2 linked regions of the Breoghania sp. L-A4 genome follow. The protein of the gene in region 2 binds, or shares a complex with, the protein of the main gene of each other region. Links are inferred from orthologs where the notes say so. Each region holds a gene or a part of one and is shown on either strand. Other genes may lie near its edges.

Region 1 (4,914 bases), 420 kb from region 2 along the record:
TCTGACCTTCTACGAGACCGAGAAGCCGCAGGAAATCTATGACACCACCTGGGCGCGGCTGATGACGGCGGGCGAGGACCCGTATGGCCTGTGCGCGGTGGATGCTGACGGCAGGCTCGTCGGAATCGTCCACTATCTGTTCCACCGCACCACCTGGATGATCGAGGACACCTGCTATCTGCAGGATCTCTATGCGGATCCGGCGGTGCGCGGTCAGGGCATCGGCCGCAAGCTGATCGAGGCGGTGTATGACGCCGCCGATGAGGCCGGCGCCGGTGCCGTTTACTGGACGACGCAGCATTTCAACGCAACCGCGCGTCAGCTCTACGATCGTATCGGAAAACTCACGCCCTTCATCAAATACGCGCGCTGAGGCGCGCCACAAACGCAGAGCGGACCGCAGAGATCCGCCGGGAGGACCCCATGATCCCAATGCACCCAAGGCCTTCAACTTCAACCTCGGCGAGACGGCCGACATGCTGCGCGACAGCGTGCACTCCTTCTCGCAGGACCGCATCGCGCCGCTGGCGGAAAAGATCGATCGCGACGATTGGTTCCCGCGCGAGCTGTGGCCGGAAATGGGCGCGCTCGGGCTGCACGGCATCACGGTGGAAGAGGAGTGGGGCGGGGCGGGTCTCGGCTACCTCGAGCATTGCATCGCCATGGAGGAGGTGAGCCGGGCCTCGGCGTCCATCGGGCTGTCCTATGGCGCCCATTCCAATCTGTGCGTCAACCAGATGCGGCGCTGGGGCACCGACGCGCAGAAGACCCGATATCTCGGCAAGCTGGTCTCCGGCGAGCATCTCGGCGCGCTGGCCATGTCGGAGACGGGGCAGGGTCCGACGTGGTCTCCATGAAGCTCAAGGCAGAGAAGAAGGGCGACCGCTATGTTCTCAACGGTTCCAAATTCTGGATCACCAACGGGCCGCAGGCCGACACGCTGATCGTCTACGCCAAGACGGACATGGCCGCCGGCTCGAAGGGCATCACGGCCTTCATCATCGAGAAGGCGTTTGCCGGGTTCTCCGTCGCCCAGAAGCTCGACAAGCTGGGCATGCGCGGCTCGGAAACCGGCGAGTTGGTCTTTCAAGACTGCGAGGTGCCGGAAGAAAACGTGCTCGGCGAGGTCGGCAAGGGCGTCAACGTTCTGATGTCGGGCCTCGACTACGAGCGCGCCGTCCTCGCTGCTGGCGCCATCGGCATCATGCAGGCGGCAATGGATGTGGTCATCCCGTATGTGCACGAACGCGAGCAGTTCGGCCAGCCGATCGGCACCTTCCAGCTCGTGCAGGGCAAGCTTGCCGACATGTATGTGATGATGAACGCCTCGCGCGCCTATTGCTACGCGGTCGCGCAGGCCTGCGACCGGGGCGAGACGACCCGCGAGGACGCCGCCGGCGCCATTCTGTATGCCGCGGAGAACGCCACGAAGATCGCGCTCGACGCCATCCAGCTTCTCGGCGGCAACGGCTACATCAACGAATACCCGACCGGACGCCTGCTGCGCGACGCCAAGCTCTACGAGATCGGCGCGGGCACCTCCGAAATCCGCCGCATGCTGATCGGCCGGGAACTGTTCGAGAAGACGAAGTAGGGCGGAGCGCAGAGCTGGGGCCGAAGACCCCGCCTTGGTCATGCTCAGGCTTGTCCCGAGCACCCATCTTCGCCTCGAAAAGAGGGATACTCGGCACAGGGCCGAGGACGACGCGGCACTCTTCGCCACGCTCCAACGAAAAAGGCTCCCGTACCAGTCCGGTGCGGGAGCCTTTTGTTTTCAAAGCGGTGTCAGTCTTTCTTCAGGCCAACGGCCTTTCAAAAGAATGAGCCACCACGCTGCCACCAGCCCGAGCGCTTCTTGCGCGGGGTCTTGTCCTCGGCGGCTTTCGCAGGCTTTGCGGCAGGCTCCTCGGCGACGGCCGCGGCTACGTCGGAAACCGGCTCTTCGGCTTCTTGGGGCGCTTCGGCGGTCACGGGCTCTTCCGCAGGCTCCTCGGCCGCTTCGGCCGGCATCTCAACGGCCTTTGTCTCAACAGCCGGTGTCTCGACAGCCGGTGTCTCATCGGCGGAAACGTCAACCGGCGCCTCCTCGACAGGTGCCTCGGCTGCCTCGGGTTCGTCCGCGGCGGTTTCGGCAGGCTCGGACGCAGCTTCAACGGGCTCCGGCGTTTCGCCGGTGTCGTCTGCATTGGTTCCCACAGCCGTCACGACGCCCGCTTCGCCCGGGTCGGATACGGAGTCATCGGCCTGCGCCGTCTCCGCGTTCCCCGATTCGCCGTCGGATGCCTGGGCGTCCGTGTCCTCGGAGCCGGCCTCGCTGGCGTCGCGACCCCGGCGGCCACGGCGTCCGCCGCGGCGGCCACGGCGGCGCTTCTTCGGCCGGTCGTCGTCGCCTTCCTCGTCGTCGGTGCCTTCGGCGGACGCGGCCTTCTCGGCCGGCGCCTCGTCGTCGTCAGCCTTGGAGGCATCCTTCGCGTCGGCCTGCTCGCCGGACTCGGATGCGTCACCGCCACGCCGGCGCCTGCGGCGCTTGCGCTTGCGGGTGCCATCGTCGGAAGCCGTTTCCGCCTTGACGGTTGCCTCTTCGATCTCCTCGTCGATCTCTTCCTCGATGTCGTCCTCGTCCTCGATCTCCGGCATGATGGTGTCGGGATGGACGATCGCGGCGATCGCCGGGCGCACGGCCTCGTCGCCGATGGCGGGCTCGCCGCGGTCGAGGACGAAATGCTGCGTGCCGATTTCCTCATCCGCCGAGATGGCGATGTTGAGGCCGAAGCGCATCTCCAGTTCCATCAGGTGATGGCGCTTCTGGTTGAGAATGTAGAGCGCCGCCGGCGTGTGCGTGCGCACGTTGATGTGGTGGCTGGAGTGGCGCAGGAGGTGATCCTCCAGCGCGCGCAGCACGTGCAGCGCCACCGACTCGGTGGAGCGGATCATGCCGGAGCCATGGCAGTGCGGGCAGTGTTCGGTGGAGCTTTCCAGCACGCCGGTGCGGATGCGCTGACGCGACATTTCCAGCAGGCCGAAGTGCGAGATCCGGCCAACCTGGATGCGCGCGCGGTCGGACTTCAGGCTGTCCTTCATCCGCTTCTCAACCGCGCGGTTGTTCCGGTTCTCTTCCATGTCGATGAAATCGATCACGATCAGGCCGGCGAGATCGCGCAGACGCAACTGGCGGGCGACTTCCTCGGCCGCTTCCAGGTTGGTCTGCAGCGCCGTGTCCTCGATCGAGTGCTCGCGGGTCGACTTGCCCGAGTTCACGTCGATGGCCACCAGCGCTTCGGTCTGGTTGATCACGATGTAGCCGCCTGAGCGCAGGGTGACGTCGGGCGAGAACATGGCGTCGAGCTGGGCTTCCACGCCGTGCTTGGTGAACACCGGTGTGGAGCTGCGATAGGGCTGGACGTTCTTGGCATGGCTCGGCATGAGCATGCGCATGAAATCCTTGGCCTCGCGGTAGGCGTCCTCGCCGGCGACCAGAATCTCGTCGATGTCCTTGTTGTAGAGATCGCGGATCGAGCGCTTGACCAGGCTGCCTTCCTCGTAGACCAGGCACGGCGCCACGGAGCGCAGCGTCAGTTCACGCACGTTCTCCCAAAGGCGCAGCAGATACTCGAAGTCGCGCTTGATCTCGGCCTTGGTGCGGCTGGCGCCCGCGGTGCGCAGGATGACGCCCATGCCCTCGGGCACTTCCAGCTCGTTGGCCACCGTCTTCAGGCGCTTGCGGTCGGTCACATTGGTGATCTTGCGGGAAATCCCGCCGCCGCGGCCGGTGTTCGGCATCAGCACGGAGTACCGTCCGGCGAGCGAGAGGTAGGTGGTCAGAGCCGCGCCCTTGTTGCCGCGCTCTTCCTTGACGACCTGCACCAGCAGCACCTGACGGCGCTTAATGACTTCCTGGATCTTGTAGTGACGGCGCGGCCGCGCGCGGCGCACCGGCACTTCCTCCATGGCGTCTTCGGCGCCAACGGATTCAACCAGTTCGTCGTCGTTCTTGACGTCCGCGTCGCCCTTGGCGGCCGGTTCGTCGTCGTCGTGATCGTCTTCGGGCGTATCCTCGACGTTGCCGATGTGGCCGGAGGGAGGCAGATTGTCGGACTCGGCATCGTCGTCCGAGCCCTCGTCAACATTTCCGGCGGATGCAGCGGCTTCCGCGTCTTCGGCGCTTTCGCTGACGCTGGCGTCCTTCTTGCGGCGCGACGGCCTGCTCGAGCGGGACTTGCTGCTGGCGGCTTCGTCCTCGGCGGCCTCGGCTTCTTCCTGCTCGAGCAGGGCTTTGCGGTCGGCGACCGGGATCTGATAGAAATCCGGGTGAATTTCGCTGAAGGCGAGAAAGCCGTGGCGGTTGCCGCCGTAGTCGACGAAGGCCGCCTGCAGCGACGGCTCGACGCGCGTTACCTTGGCGAGATAAATGTTTCCCCGCAGCTGTTTGCGATTGGCTGCTTCGAAATCGAATTCCTCAACGCGATTGCCGCGCACCACGACGACCCGGGTCTCCTCCGGGTGTGCGGCGTCGATAAGCATCTTGTTTGCCATTGATTGGATTCTCCACGACCGAAGCACGGAACCGGCGCAGTGTGCTGCCGATCTTGCGTTCCGCCTGCATGGTCGCTCTGACGGTGTGTCTTGTGATGAATGTCCGCGGGCGTCGCATAGACCAGGACGCAGGCGGCCAATGATGTGGCGCCTGTCGTACTCTTGAAACTTTCTGGTCCGGCGTATTCGCTCATCGCGACGCTCGATTTGACTGTGCGATAGTGATCAGGTCGGCGATTGGACCGACCGCGAAATTCTCGTGCGGTCCCGTTTCACACGGGAGCGCACGGCAGTGTCTTTGGATTTGGCAGCGTCCGACCGGTCGTCCGCGAGTGCGTGGCCGTCAGCAAGTGCGTGACCGCCAGCGACATGCCGGGGGCA
Region 2 (15,475 bases):
CGCGACGTGCGCGGCATCCAGGTGCCGTTCTTCGGCCGCCCCGCCTACGCCAACCCGTTTCCAGTGATGCTGGCGCGCTCCTGCGGCGTGCCCGTGGTGGCGGTTCGGGTGATCCGCGAAGGCGGCGTCCATTTCCGCTTCGCGGGCGAAATCGTGGAGATTCCGCGCGACGGCGACCGGCGCGAGGACATAGCAGCGGGCACCGCGATGGTGCATGGCGTGTTCGAGCGCTGGATCCGCGAGTACCCCGCGCAGTGGATGTGGATCCACCGCAAGTGGGCCAACGGCGCGGCGTGACGGTCCGTCCGCGCGCACGCGTCGGCCGCCGCTTCGCCTTCCGGCTGATTGTGCAGAGCAAAAAAACCGCTATTCTTGTGCCCAGACGCCACGCCCGCCATCGCCCTGAAACGTGAAACGGATCCAGCATGACCAAGAGCCCGCGCAGCTTCTATCAGCCCCTGGCCATCGGCGCGCCCGCGCCGCTGCGCGAGTTGCCGGTGCAACTGGAACGGATGATCCACTTCGTGCCGCCGCAGATCGAGAAGATGCGCGGCAAGGTGGCCGGACTGATCGGCAAGGTCGACGTGGTGCTGGGCAATCTCGAGGACGCCATTCCCGCCGACGAGAAGGACGCCGCGCGGCAGGGTTTCATCCAGATGGCGCGCGACAATGATTTCGGCGACACCGGGCTGTGGGCCCGCGTCAACTGCCTCAACTCGCCATGGCTGCTCGACGACATCCTGGAGATCGTGCCGGCGGTGGGACACAAGCTCGACGTGATCATGCTGCCGAAGGTGGAAGGCGCCTGGGACATCCACTATCTCGACCAGTTGCTCGCGCAACTGGAAGCGCGGCACGGAATCGAAAAACCGATCCTCATCCACGCGATCCTGGAGACCGCGGAAGGCGTGAAGAACGTCGCCGACATCGCGCTCGCCTCGCCGCGCATGCACGGCATGAGCCTTGGCCCCGCGGATCTGGCGGCCTCGCGCGGCATGAAGACGACGCGGGTCGGCGGCGGCCACCCGGACTACGGCGTGCTGGCGGACCCCGGCGCGGATGCACATGCGGCACGCGCCTTCTATCAGCAGGACCTGTGGCACTACACGGTGGCCAAGATGGTCGACGCCTGCATGAGCGCCGGAATCAAGCCGTTTTACGGCCCGTTCGGGGACTTTTCGGACCTCGCGGCCTGCGAATCCCAGTTTCGTAACGCTTTCCTCATGGGATGTGTGGGAGCATGGTCGCTGCATCCGACCCAGATCGACATCGCCAAGCGCGTGTTCAGCCCGGATCCGGATGAAGTGGCGTTTGCCGCGAAAATCATCAAGGCGATGCCCGACGGAACGGGGGCCGTGATGATCGACGGCAAGATGCAGGACGACGCCACCTGGAAGCAGGCCAAGGTGATCGTCGACCTGGCGAAGATCGTTGCCGCCAAGGACAGCGATTTCGCCGAGCGCTACGCGCTCTAGGGCGCGTCAGCGGCCACGGCGCGCGCGTCCGAGGTCGCAATGCCTGGCTTGACAGTGTAGAATGCCCATGCTTGTAGGGCCGCCTGCGCGGTCGCGCGCCGGACGCTCCGGCGCAGCACCGAAGACCACGCCCCGGTGACGCCGTGACCTTCGACGGCGTCATAAGCCATCGCGGCGCACGGCCCGCGTCGGCCCCGAGACAGGCAGCACCGCACCCGACAATCCTGCGGCCGCAGGATGGGCACAAGAACAGGACGCCGGACAAGGCGGCCGCCGAACCGTTTGGAGCACCGAGAACACAATGCAAAAGATCCGGGCCGCCAAATACAGGATCGGACAAGTCGTCCGCCACCGGGTCTATCCGTTCCGTGGCGTGGTTTTCGACGTGGATCCGGCCTACGACAACACCGACGAGTGGTACCAGTCGATCCCCGAGGATATCCGTCCGCGCAAGGATCAGCCGTTCTACCATTTGCTCGCCGAAAACGACGAGAGCGAATACATCGCCTACGTGTCGGAGCAGAATCTGGTCGAGGACGAGACCGGCGAGCCGGTGCGCCATCCTCAGATCGAGGAGTTGTTCGACACCTCCGAGGACGGCAACTACCACGCCCGCAACGTCGAACTGCACTGATCCCGAAAATGGGCGCGCCGCGCGCCTGAGCGCGCGACGCCTGTTGCCGCGCTCTACTGCTGCGCGTCGGCCGGAGTTTCCGGTGCCCCGTCGATGACGCCCGCGAATCCGGCGAGCGGAAACGTCAGCGTGGCCGGCTTGGACGCGGCGTCCATCAGACCCACGCGCATCGTCTCGCCGCGCCGCATGCGTCCGAGCGCCGGAGCATCCAGCAACTCATCGGCGAAGCACCGGTCCGCCAGGCAGATCCGGTAGGCGAGCTTCTGCGGGACCGCATCGTCAATCTGCACGACGAGACCCGGTTGCAGCAGCATCCGGTTGGGCACCGCCACCAGAAGCCGGGGCTCCGGCCGTCCGGTCACCGTTTCCACAGCCACCGAGGCCGACAGCCGGCCCTGATCGTCATAGAGCACCTGCGACGTCATGCAGGTCTGCTTGCCGGTGGCGTCCGGCGGGCTGCACTGTTTCGTCCAGGGTGACTTTTCCGGCTCCACCGGCGCTTCGCTGCCCGCGGCCAGCGCCGCGCCGGACGCGACAGCGCCAAGCACACCACCGGCCAGCATCATGCCCAGCATCCGGGCGGCCTTGCCGCCCGCACGCACCGGTATGGCGGTCGAAAGGGTCATCTTCTGCATCTGTCTCTCCTGGGACACGGCGAAACGCGAACGCGCGCTCCGCGGTTCAGAATTCCGCGCCGGAAACGAAAACGCCGCAGGGTCCGGGACCCCGCGGCGCCTTCGGATCGCGATTGCCGGCGCTTAATTAGTTCGCGGGCTCGGACTGCTTCTTCTGCTGTTCGATCAGCTTCTGACGGGCTTCCTCGGCGCGCTTCTGCAGCTCCGCCTGCAAGGCTTCCTGCTTCTGAGCCATCGCCTTGGGATCGACCGCCTCGCCGTCATAGATCTTGGTGAAGCCGATCAGCGTCAGATCGAAAGCGACGGCCTTGGCCTGCTGGTTCAGCGTGGTCAGCACCAGCTTGCCGCCGGCCTTCATGCCATCGATGAATTCCTTGGTGATCACCAGTTCGGCGTAGCAGGCGTTGGGGAAGCAGATGCCGTATTTGGCCTGCTCCTGCTTGCCGGCGTCGACCTGCACGCGCAAGCCCGGCTGGATCAGCATGCCCGGCGGCACCGCGACCAGCAGCGTCTTGCGGTCCTCGCCTTCGATCTCGCGAATCGCCACGGAGGCGAGAAACTGGCCCGTGTCCGTACGCAGTTCCTGGGTTACGAGGCACATGACCTTCTTGGTCTGCGGGACTTCGTTGCAGACCTTCACCCAAGCGGATTCCTCGGAGCCGGCGGCGGGGGTCTCCGGCGTCTGCGCAGCCGCCATACCCATGGTCGCGGCGGTAGCCATCGCCACAAGCGCGCTGCGCGCCATCGCTCCAACCCGGTTAATACTCTTGGCCATACATCAACGTCCTTGCTCAAATCCCCACCGGCGCTCAGCGGGGTCCACTATCCCTGCATCCCGCCACACGCATCCTCAATGCACTGCATCGGGGGAAATTGCGGCGAGACGGTGACACGACTCCCGCGCATGAATAGCCCGGCATCACATATATTTCCAGCGGTTCTGAAAAAGTACGCACGCCAAAGGAGGCGCCGATTGTGCTAGTGTCGGGATTGGAATCATTCGTTTCTTAACCAATCCGACTGCCCCATGGACCGCTGGCGCGCCCGCATGACCGTCACCCCGACCCCCGATCGTCCCCTGTCCGCCGGCTCGTCCCGGCGCGCCGCAAGCCTGACGGGTCTGCGCGCCCTGGCTGTCGTGTGCGCGCTGGCGCTCGGGGCCCAGGTGGCCGCGGCCGCGCCGCAGCACGGCATCGCCATGCATGGCAAGCCGGCGCTGGAGGCCGGGTTCACCCACCTGCCTTACGCGAATCCCGAGGCGCCGAAAGGCGGCCGGATCACCTACGGCGTCCAGGGCAGTTTCGACAGCACCAACCCCTTTATCGTCAAGGGCGTCGCCGCGCGCGGGCTGTGGGACTTCGAATATGGCAACAACGTCTACGAGAGCCTGCTGACGCGCAATCGCGACGAGGCCTTCTCGCTCTACGGCCTGATCGCGGAAAGCGTCGAGGTGCCGGACGACCGTTCGTGGGTCGAGTTCCGCCTGCGGCCCGAAGCGCGGTTTTCCGACGGCACGCCGATCACCGCCGACGACGTGATCTTTTCGGTGGAGCTGCTGCGCGAGCACGGGCGGCCGCACTACCGCTCCTGGTACAAGAAGGTCGAGCGGCTCGAGAGCCCTGATGCGCATACGGTGCGTTTCGTGTTCAAGGACGGGACCGACCGCGAGCTTCCGCTGCTGATCGGCCTGGCGCCGATCCTGCCGAAACACGCGACCGATCCGGAAACCTTCGAGCGCTCGAACCTGGACACGCCGCTGGGATCGGGTCCCTACACGGTCGCGGCGCTGGACCCGGGCGGCCACATCGTGCTCACGCGCGACGAGAACTATTGGGGCAAGGATCTGGCCGTGAAGGCCGGGCACGACAATTTCGATGAGATCCGCATCGACTATTACCGCGACCACAACTCGCTGTTCGAGGCCTTCAAGAAGGGCCTTGTGCATCTGATGGTGGAAAAGGATCCCGCGCGCTGGGCGCAAGCGTATGATTTCCCCGCGGTCACGGACGGCCGCGTGGTGCGCGACACGCTGGAGAACGCCATGCCGCAGGGCATGCTGGGCATGGTGTACAACACCCGCCGGCCGGTGTTCTCCGATCCGCTGGTGCGTCAGGCGCTGCAGCATCTGCTGGATTTCGAGTGGCTGAACCAGAATCTGTATTTCGGCCTCTACGAGCGCACCCACGGCTATTTCGACGGCTCGTTCCTCTCCTCCATCGGCCGGCCGGCGAGCGCCGAGGAACAGGCGCTGCTGGCGCCCTTCCCCGGCGCCGTGCGGCCCGACGTCATGCAGGGCGCCTGGCGGGCGCCCACGTCGGATGGCAGCGGCAGCGACCGCGGCGCGCTGCGCGCCGCGGTGACGCTGCTCAAGCAGGCCGGATACGCCATCGACGGCGGCGTGATGACCCAGACATCGAGCACAGCGCCGCTGACCTTCGAGATCCTGACGAAGAACAAGGACGAGGAGCGGCTGGCGCTGGCGTTTGAGCGGACGCTGGCGCGCATCGGCATCGCGGTGACCATCCGTACGGTCGATTCCGCGCAGTACGAGCGCCGCCGCATCGCCTACGACTACGACATGACCTTCAACTACTGGCCGGTATCGCTGTCACCTGGCAACGAACAGTCTTTCCGCTGGAGCTCGGCCAGCGCGGAGCAGGACGGAACATTCAATTTCGCCGGCGCCCACGAGCCGGCGATCGACGCGATGATCGACGCCATGCTGGCCGCGCGCACCGAGGAACAGTTCACCGCCGCGGTGCGCGCCTTCGACCGGGTGCTGATTTCCGGCTTCTACGTGGTGCCCTTGTTCCATCTGCCGGCCGAATGGGTCGCGCGCTGGGCGAACATCGTTCACCCCGACGCCGCGCCGCTGACCGGCTACCGTCTCGACACGTGGTGGTCCGCCGCCTCGGAAGCGACACCGACGCAATGACAGATGACGGATCGCCCCCCATGTCCGCGCAAAAAACATCCGGCTACAACAAGCCCCCGCTCAAGGATGACGACCGCATGATCCTTTCGCCCGCCGAGACCATCAAGCGGAATCAGGCCTCCGGCGTGTGGGGCCGGGTGACGCTGGACGCATTGTTCAGAAAGACGGCGCAGAACCATCCCGACCGCATCGCGCTTGCCGATGCGCCCAATCGCGAACGCTGGACCTCAGGGGCGCCGCGCACGCTGAGCTATGCGGAAGCCGACGTCGAGGTGTCGCGGCTGGCGGGACTGTTCAAGGCGCTGGGACTGACGCCGGACACTGTCATCGGCGTGCAGTTGCCCAACACCACGGACGCGGTGCTGATCATGCTGGCGGCGTTGCGCGCCGGCCTCATCGCAACCCCGGTGCCGCTGGTGTGGCGCGGGCGTGAAATCGCCGAGGCCCTGAGCACCAGCGGCGCCAAGGCCGTCATCACCATCGACCGGCTGGAATCGGGCACTTACGCGGCGTGGATGCGCGAGGCGGCGGTGGACGTCTTCGGGTTGCGCTATGTCTTCGGCATCGGCAACGATCTGCCAGATGGACTGCTGGACCTCAACGCCGTGATGAAAGAAGTCGGCAACGAGGTGCCGCCGGCGGAGGTGACGCGCTCGGTGAACGCCGCCGACCATCTGGCGACGCTGACCTGGACGATGGGGCCCAGCGGCGCGCTGATGCCCGTGCCGCGCTCGCACAATCACTGGATTTCCGCCGGCCTGATGCCGATGCTGGAGGGGCGTATCGCCGACGGCGCGTCGATCCTGCTGCCCTATGCGCTGAGCGGACTGGCCGGCATCGGCTGCGGCATCGCGCCGTGGCTGCTGTGCGGCGGCACGCTGCACCTGCACCATCCCGAGGACGTGCAGCAGATCGCCCGCCACGCGCGCTCCTGCGAAGCCGATGTTATTGTGGTGCCGGGACAATTGGCGCCACTGGTCGACACGCTGCTCAAGAAGCAGGATCCGCCGCGGACCATCGTCGCCGTGTGGCACGCGGGCGCGGACAACAGCGTCCAGCCGCCCCATGTCAACGCCATCGTCGACGTGACGCTGATCGACGAGATGGCGCAGGTGGCCCGGCTGCGCGGCGAAACCGGCCCCTCCCGCGCCCTGCCCTCCGGCCCGGTGGGCGCCCCCTCCGGCGTCGCCGATGTGCCGGTTCTGCTGGAAATTCATGTCGAATCGGAAGGCACCTCCGCCGCGCCGCTGCATGTGCGCGGGCCCATGGTGCCCGAGCGCGCCTGGCCCGGCTCGGCGACGGCCGACTGGCCCGACGCCGCAAACGGCTATCTGCGGACCCGGCTGGTGGGCGTCCGCGACAAGGGCGTGATCAAGAATGTCGACGCCAATCCGTTCCTCGACAATGCGGCGCTGATCGGCGGCATCGGAGTGGAGCTGAATGCGCTTGACCAGCTTTATGCGAAATTCGAAGGCGCCAGCGATGCGGCCGCCTTCCTGGTGAGCGAACCGACGCTGGGCACCCGGCTCTGCGCCGCCATCGTCGCCAAGCCCGGCGCCTCCGTCGACGAAGCCGCGTTCATGGCGTATCTCGACGCGATGAAGATCGGCATGCAATCGCGGCCGCACGGACTGTTCCCCGCGTCCTCGATCCCCCGCAATGACGCGGGCATCGTCAATCGCAAGGCGCTGGAAACGCTGGCGTCGGAATACAAGGCGACCGGCTAGAGCGTTTCCTTGTTAAATGGAATCAATTCTGTTGGTCCAAACCGGTTCGATCCGCGAGGAAACGGGCGAACGGCGTAGCCGATGCTACGGCGGAGGCCGTTGACGCGGCGGACGGCCGGTTTCGACCAACCCTTTGGGCGGGATGAATTTTCCCGATTATCGGCGAGGCCCGTCTCGGCCATATCCGCGATATGCCCTTCGCCAATCCTCGTGATCCTCGACAAAATTCATCTCCGCAGAATGGTTCCATTTAGCAAGGAAACGCTCTAGGCGCACACCCCTCGACTTTGATCGCATCGCTTTTCGCAATGTGTGCCGCAGGGTCATCGTGCGACCTGCTGCGCCGGAGGAAGCGGACGTTTTCGAACGTCTCCTGTTTGACATCGGCGTCCCGTATTCACGGCCACCGAAACCGCCGTTCCACCGGCCGACCACTACAGTTTTATCGTTTTTGTTAGCACCGCCTTAATGCCATTGTGTCAAAACCATCGGCAACATTACGTACAGGCCTATTTTCGATGTCGCTTGATGGTCCCGTCATAGCCATTCGAATGCCCGGTGGATGCGATTCCGAATTCTGGGAACAGATGGAAGCGCTCCACACGAACCTGCTCGCGCTGGACTCGCCGGGAAAGCTGCCTTCGATCCTCAAAAGCGTCGCGACGCCCACCGCCGTCATCGTCGACGGCAAGGGCGCCGACCTCGACCTGTTCGTGAAGTGGATCCAGGCGGTCGAGCAATGCCTTGCCGGCCGCCATGTTCCCCTGATCTGCCTGGCCAGCACGGCGTTCAAGAAGCCCGTCGCCATCCGGCCCGACGCCATCCTGACCCATCCGGTGCCCGCACAGACCGTCGTCGCGCACACGCGCGCGATGAACCGGCTGATCACCAAACGGATGGAAGCCGACGTGCGCACCGCGACGCTGCAGTCGCTCGAGATCGCGCTTCCCAAACCTAACATGCCCGTGTCGGGCGGCTCGCCGTCAAACGGTCCGGCGCTGCTGGTGGTGGGCACGCGGGGGCACTTTTCCCAGATCGAATCCGTGCTTGGCGCGAAGATCAGCTTCGTCGGCGCGATGACCGCCGACATGGCCAACCTGTATCTCACCTGGCGCAATTTCGACGCCGTGATCCTGGACCAGGAAAACGCCGAGGCGATCGACACGCTTCTGCTGCTGCGCGCCAACCCGATCTATCACGACCTGCCGATCATCCTGCTGACCGAGGGGCTGGACGCCGACACCACGCGCATGGCGTACAAGGCGCGCGCCAACGACGTGATGACGCTGCGCTCCACGCGCGCCGACCTGTTCCTCAGGCTGACGATCGGCATCCGGACGCGGCGGCTCGACCGCTCCATCCAGGAGACGCTGCTGGCCTGCCAGGACGCGATCGACGACCCCTCGGGCGACGGCGTCATTTCGTCGGACCACTTCAAGTGCTACCTGAGCCACGCCAAGAAGACGGCGCATCTGAACTGCAAGCCGCTGACGGTGACGCGGCTGCTGATCCAGACCCACGACGGGGAGAACGACGGCGTGCCGGCCAAGGCGCTGGAGCGTCCCGCCCTGCGGCTGCTGCGGCGGCTGTGCCGGGTGGAGGATCTCGTCGGTCTCGTCGGCGACGCCGGCGTCATTGCCGTGTTCCCGACCACGGATGAGGCCGGCGCGCACCTGGCGATCCGCCGCATCCGTTCGGTGATGCGCAACACGCCGGTGACGCTCGATCTCGGCAAGAAGCCGATCAAGCTGGACGCGATCGCCAAGATCGCCAGCGTCAATTCCGCCGCCTGACGGCGGCCCGCGACTCCCGTCCCCATCCGCCGCCGCATCCGCGTCAACACGGCTTCGTGTCCGCGGCGGATTTTGTCCCAACCCGCTTTTGCCCTACATGTGTGCCATGGCGGCCAGGGGCCGGATCGCGCGCCGCCTCTCGTCCACGCAACGGAGACATCGCAATGACCAGGCAGACAATCACCGTGGATGTTGTGTCCGATGTCATGTGTCCGTGGTGCTATATCGGCAAACGGCGGCTTGAGAAGGCCATCGGCCTGATCAACGATCTCGACGTCACCGTGCACTGGCGGCCATTCCAGCTCGACCCGACCCTGCCGCGCGAGGGCAAGGACCGGGAGACCTATCTGAACGAGAAATTCGGCGGGCCGGAGCGCGCGGCGGGCATCTATTCCAACATCCGCCAGGCGGGAGAGACGGAAGACCTCGATTTTCAATTCGACAAGATCGAGGTCTCGCCCAACACGCTGGACTGCCACCGGCTGATCCGCTGGGCCAAGACGCCCGAGACGCAGGAGGCCGTGGTCGAGCGGCTGTTCAAGGCCTATTTCATCGACGGAGAGAACCTGTCGGACGACGAGGTCCTGGTCAGGATCGCGCAGGAAGCCGGCATGGACGGAGAGCGGGTGCGCGAGTCGCTGCGCCAGGAGGCCGACATGGTGGCGACCCGGTCGGAGATCCAGCAGGCGCAGCAGATCGGCGTCACGGGCGTGCCCTGCTTCATCATCGACAACAAATACGCGGTGATGGGCGCGGAGGCCGCCAGCACGCTGGCCGACGCCATCCGCCAGGCCGCGAACGAGCGCGCCGGCTCCTGAGCGCGACCGCGGCCGCCCAATCGGGTCACGCCGCCGCGCTGTCCCACCTATTTCGCGCCGGCGGGCGGATCGGGGCACGATTCGCTCAGGCCGCGCGCCTGTGCGCCGGGATGCATCGGCGGCGCGGGCAAACGCGGCGCGGGTCACTGATCCGACAGCGTTTTTCGCCGCGCCGCATGCGCGATAGGCAAAATTCACAATCAAATTCAGTGAATTGTGCGCGGTATTCCGCCCTCGTCAACGTTCAGCTCCCTTGCCATAGGTTAATTTTTTGTTAATCTCATTCCCGAGATACAGTCCATGCTTTCCGTGGCGGGAGAGCGAGTGTGCGTATCGTTACCGACATGAAAACCATACCGGCAGTTTGCCGCCGGATCGCGCGCCGCGCTCCGATACACTCCCAGGCGCGCGACACGGTTGGCGGTGAGATGCGCCTGAGAAGTGTTTCCGGAACCCGGAACGGAAACACGGTTCGAATTTTCCGCGACAACGCGGAAGCCGCAACGGGATCAGGTAACGAAGTGAGGCCATTGTGATGCGTCTATTCTCCAAATCCGCTTCTTCGAGCGATGCCGACTCGGAAAAGGCAGCGGCCGAATACGCCTTGTCGAACGGCGAGTACGCCGACGACGCGCACGACGACGGCGCCGTGCATCACGAAGAGCCGATCGAGCAGCTGACCCCCTACATGCGCCGTTCCAAGGAGCGCCAGCGCAAGCTGGACACGCTGATGGCGCGTGTCAGCGAGCTGGGCAACACCTTCGAGCAGCTCAGCGCGCTCTCGGCCCAGTCGGAAAACAACGTCAACTCGCTGTCGGAATTCATTTCGATGTCGAAGGTCGACGTCGAGACCCAGATCAATCTGGAGAGCGAAAACGCCAACCTCTCGAGCCAGCTGTTCAGTCTCAAGCACGAGAACGAAAAGCTGGCGAGCAAGGCGAGCGACGCCGAAGCCACAGCCCACGCCCTGCGTCACCGCATCGGCGAGACGCGCACGGCGCTGGAGACGGCGCGCAGCGAGATCATCAGCCTGCGCGACACCAACCGCAAGGTGACCGAGCAGTACAACCACGAGTGCGAGACCCTCAACCACGAGCGCACGAAATACGCCGCCATCTACGAAGAGCACGAGGCCCTGAAGTCCAAGGCGCGCATTCTGGAAGGCCGTGTGGAAAGCCTCAACGGCGACTTCGAGGCGTTTGCCAAGCGCGAATTCGAGCTCGAGCGCAAGCTCAGCGAGACCAGCGGCTTGCTTGACAAGGAAGTCAAGAAAAACAAGCACATGGCCAACGAACTTGAGGCCGTGAAACGCGATCTGACCGAGGTGCGCAACGAAAACATCGACTACCGCTCGCAGCTGGATATCGCCACCGAGGAGCTGGAGTTCCAGAAGAACCAGGGCGAGGACGAGCAGCGCAAGCACGACGACCAGATCTACTCGCTGAACTCGGAAATCGAGAACCTGAGTTCGCAGAAGCGGGTCAGCGACCAGACGCTGCAGGAGGTGCTTCGCGAGGACAAGAAGCTGCGCGAGCGCAACCGCGATCTCGATGCGCGGCTGCATGAGATCCAGCATCTGCTGGACGCGCTGCAGAAGAGCCACGAGAGCGACCGGCTGGAGCTTCAGGCCTCCAATTCCAAGCTGCGCGATCTCAACATGCGCTACAACTCCACATTGTCGGAGCTGAAGCACGAGACGCTGCAGAACAAGCGCTATATGGAGACCAACGAAGAGACGATCGCGGAAAACAAGAAGCTGCGCAAATACAAGATCATGCACGAGGCGTCCCAGGCCCAGGTCGAGGAACTCAAGGCCCAGTTGCGCAGCTACCAGACGATCATCGAGGAAAACAGCCAGTCGATCACCCGCGCGCCGCGCGCCGCCGCTCCCGAGCCCGCCGCGGAACCGGCGGCCAGCCCGGTGTCGGAGACGTCCGAGGACAAGCCGGACGCGTCCAAGCTGCACTGATCGCGCAACACCCGGGATCTCCGGTTTGGAGAGATATCAGGCCGCCGTTCCATCGGGACGGCGGCTTTTTTGCGTGTCGGGGGCCTCTGCCGCCCGCGTCACGCATGCAGCGCCACGCGATTGGCGGTGGAGACGCGGCGCCAGTCGGATACGTGCCGGGACGAAGAGCGCGAACCCGGTCCCTGCTCAACGCGTGACGGATCCGCGCTACCGCGTCGCCGCCATGACGACGCTGCCGCCGAGCATGCAGGCGCCGCCGGTGTATCCGATCCGCTTGTGCGCCGCCGGGCTATGAAACATCCGCCGGGCGCGCGTGGCGATCAGCGCGTAAAATCCGAGAAAGACAACCACCACGGCGGAGGATGTGGCGGTCATGATTGCGACCTGGAGGGCGATGCTGCGTTCGAGATCGACGAACTGCGCCAGAAAGGCCAGATAGAACATGATCGCCTTGGGATTGAGAACCGCGGTGACCGCCCCCGCCCAGAAGCTCATCCAGGAAGACGGCGTGAACGGCTCCGGCGCGCTTCCAGTCACGACGGCACCGGCGCCGTTCCTTGCATCGAGAATCTGGCGGCAGCCCAGATAAGCGAGGTAGAGAACGCCGGCCCATTTCACCACCTGGAACAGCAACGCCGACGCGGCGAGCACGGCGCCCACCCCGAGAAACGACAGCGCCATCAGGACAACACCGCCGAGCACATCCCCCAGAATGCACATCAAGGCGGCCGCCTTTCCCCGGACCACGGCCTGACTGACGACGAGCAACACGCTCGGACCGGGGATCAGGGTGAGGACGACGCAGGCGGCGGTGAATGCGAGCCAGGATTCAAGCGACATGACACCTCTTTCGGGAACGCCGCACGAGAGTGTGCCCCGATACGATAGGACCGCCGTCGGGGTACGGCGGCGGCCTGTTTCGGCTGGCGGATGACCGCGAATGGCCGCCTCCCGCGCTGAGATCAAATCCGGGAAAGGTGATTACCGGATATCGGCGGGGACTTGCGCCCGCACAGGCAGACGGATGGGCCTCAGCCGCGCAGGATCGAGGCGCCGGCGTAGCGCGCCTGAGGGCCGAGGTCCTGCTCGATGCGGATGAGCTGGTTGTATTTCGCCAGCCGGTCGGAGCGCGCGAGCGACCCGGTCTTGATCTGCCCGCAGTTGGTGGCGACCGCCAGATCGGCGATGGTGGCGTCCTCGGTCTCGCCCGAACGATGCGACATCACGGCGGTGTAGCCGGCCTTGTGCGCCGTCTCGACCGCGTCCAGGGTTTCCGTCAGCGTGCCGATCTGGTTGACCTTCACCAGGATCGAGTTGGCGACGCCCATGCCGATACCGCGGCGCAGGCGCGCGGTGTTGGTGACGAAAAGATCGTCTCCCACGAGCTGGCACCTGTCGCCGGCGATTTCCGTGAGCGCCTTCCAGCCGTCCCAGTCGTCCTCGGCCATGCCGTCCTCAACCGAGATGATCGGATAGCGCGCCACGAGATCGCCGAGATAGGCGGCCATTTCCTGGGGCGCGAGCACCTTGCCCTCACCGTCGAGATGATACTTGCCGTCCTTGAAGAATTCGGTGGAGGCCGCGTCGAGCGCCAGGAACATGTCCTCGCCCGGCTTGTAGCCCGCCGTCTCGATCGCCTTCATCACGAAGCCGATGGCGTCGTCGGTGGAAGCCAGGCCCGGCGCGAAACCGCCTTCGTCGCCCACATTGGTGTTGTGGCCGGCATCCGACAGCGCCTTTTTCAGCGTGTGGAAGACCTCCGCGCCCATGCGCACGGCGTCGGCGAGATTGGCCGCGCCCACCGGCATGATCATGAATTCCTGGAAATCGATCGGATTATCGGCATGCGCGCCGCCGTTGATGATGTTCATCATCGGCACGGGCAGCAGGCGAGCGCCGGGGCCGCCGACATAGCGGTAGAGCGGCAAGCCGCAGGCATCGGCCGCGGCCTTGGCGACCGCCATGGACACACCGAGGATCGCGTTGGCGCCGAGACGCGCCTTGTTCTCCGTGCCGTCGAGCTCGATCATCGTCTCGTCGATGAGGATCTGCTCTTCGGCATCCATGCCGCCGATGGCCTCGAAGATCTCGCCGTTGACCGCGTCAACCGCGTTCTGGACGCCCTTGCCGAGATAGCGCGGGCCACCGTCGCGCAGTTCCACAGCCTCGTGCGCGCCGGTGGAGGCGCCCGAGGGCACCGCAGCACGGCCCTTGGAGCCATCCTCCAGAAGCACATCGACCTCAACGGTCGGGTTGCCACGGCTGTCGAGAATTTCACGGCCAACGATATCGATGATGGCGGTCATGGGCTCTCCTTGCGTCGGCGGACGTCTGTGAGTTGGATACTGGGTGCCTTCTAGAGCGTTTTCCCGCGCGATGAAATCATCGGGTGCAAAGAATTCACATCCAGGGACGGCAAATCGCGTCAGATGCCCTGCGGCGGCTTTCCGACGCTGACATAGGACAGACCGGCGCCCGTCACATCGGCGGGTTCATAGATGTTACGCAGGTCCACCAGGACCGTGCCGCGCATGGCGCCGGCCAGCCGCTTGATATCCAGCCCGCGATAGACATTCCATTCGGTCAGCACCACGACCGCGTCCGCGCCATCGGCCACATCGTAAGGATGGTCGCGCCACGCCGCCCGGGCAGCAGGGGCTCGGCCTGTTCGCGCGCTTCCGGGTCGTGCAGCACCACATTGACACCCGCCGCGATCAGCAGCGGCACTATCACCAGGCTTGGCGCATCGCGCACGTCGTCGGTGTTGGGCTTGAACGCGATACCGAGAACGCCGACCGTCTTGCCCTTCGGATCGGGGCCGAGAGCTGTGAGAATCCGGTCCGCCATGGCGTGCTTGCGCGCGTCGTTGACCGCGATCGTCGCCTCAATAAGCCGTTGCGGCGCGCCGAACTTGCGGCCCGTCGCGGCGAACGCATTGGTATCCTTCGGAAAACACGAACCACCGTAGCCCGGCCCGGCATGCAGAAACTTCGAGCCGATACGATTATCCAGCCCGATGCCGGAGGCGATCTGCTGCACGTCGCCGCCGACCTGCTCGCACAGATCCGCGATCTCGTTGATGAAGGTGATCTTCATCGCCAGGAAGGCGTTGGCGGCATATTTGGTGATCTCGGCGTTCTCCAGCGATGTGAAGACAATCGGCGTCTCGCGCAGGAAAAGCGGCCGGTACAGCGTGCGCAGAGCCTTCTCGGCGCGCGCGTCCTCAACGCCGACGACAACGCGGTCAGGCCGCATGAAGTCGTCGATCGCCGAACCTTCGCGCAGGAACTCCGGGTTGGACGCGATGGAGAACGGAACGCCGGGACGTTCGGCGGCGATGATGTCGCGCACCTTGCGGCAGGTGCCCACCACCACCGTGGATTTGATGATCACCACCGTCTCGGGCTTCATGGCGCGCGCGACCTGGCGCGCGGCCTCGAAGACGTAGCTCAGGTCCGCCTCGCCGTCGCCGCGGCGCGAGGGGGTGCC

Evidence for each region.
Region 1: the proteins of eno (region 2) and D1F64_RS13250 are in contact, whole or in part, in a solved structure (PDB 2FYM), measured with the Escherichia coli proteins. The link is inferred for Breoghania sp. L-A4 from one-to-one orthologs.

What each region holds. Positions count from the first base shown.
Region 1 is NZ_CP031841.1:2,923,267-2,928,180, reverse strand. The notes cover bases 1,613-4,914. They hold D1F64_RS13250 (ribonuclease E/G), read right to left. Parts: upstream 4,534-4,914; coding sequence 1,813-4,533; downstream 1,613-1,812. Outside these bases: D1F64_RS13260 (GNAT family N-acetyltransferase), read left to right, coding at 1-373. UniProt on the Escherichia coli protein: Endoribonuclease that plays a central role in RNA processing and decay. Required for the maturation of 5S and 16S rRNAs and the majority of tRNAs. Also involved in the degradation of most mRNAs.
Region 2 is NZ_CP031841.1:2,506,561-2,522,035, reverse strand. The notes cover bases 12,156-15,150. They hold eno (phosphopyruvate hydratase), read right to left. Parts: upstream 14,293-15,150; coding sequence 13,018-14,292; downstream 12,156-13,017. Other genes in these bases: D1F64_RS11540 (LysE family translocator), read right to left, coding at 12,194-12,826. Also shown: D1F64_RS11590 (lipid A biosynthesis acyltransferase), read left to right, coding at 1-297; D1F64_RS11585 (CoA ester lyase), read left to right, coding at 426-1,475; heat shock protein HspQ, read left to right, coding at 1,786-2,109; D1F64_RS11575 (invasion associated locus B family protein), read right to left, coding at 2,163-2,744; D1F64_RS11570 (invasion associated locus B family protein), read right to left, coding at 2,872-3,519; D1F64_RS11565 (extracellular solute-binding protein), read left to right, coding at 3,772-5,679; D1F64_RS11560 (class I adenylate-forming enzyme family protein), read left to right, coding at 5,700-7,406; D1F64_RS11555 (hypothetical protein), read left to right, coding at 7,994-9,199; D1F64_RS11550 (DsbA family oxidoreductase), read left to right, coding at 9,364-10,017; D1F64_RS11545 (hypothetical protein), read left to right, coding at 10,553-11,986. UniProt on the Escherichia coli protein: Catalyzes the reversible conversion of 2-phosphoglycerate (2-PG) into phosphoenolpyruvate (PEP). It is essential for the degradation of carbohydrates via glycolysis.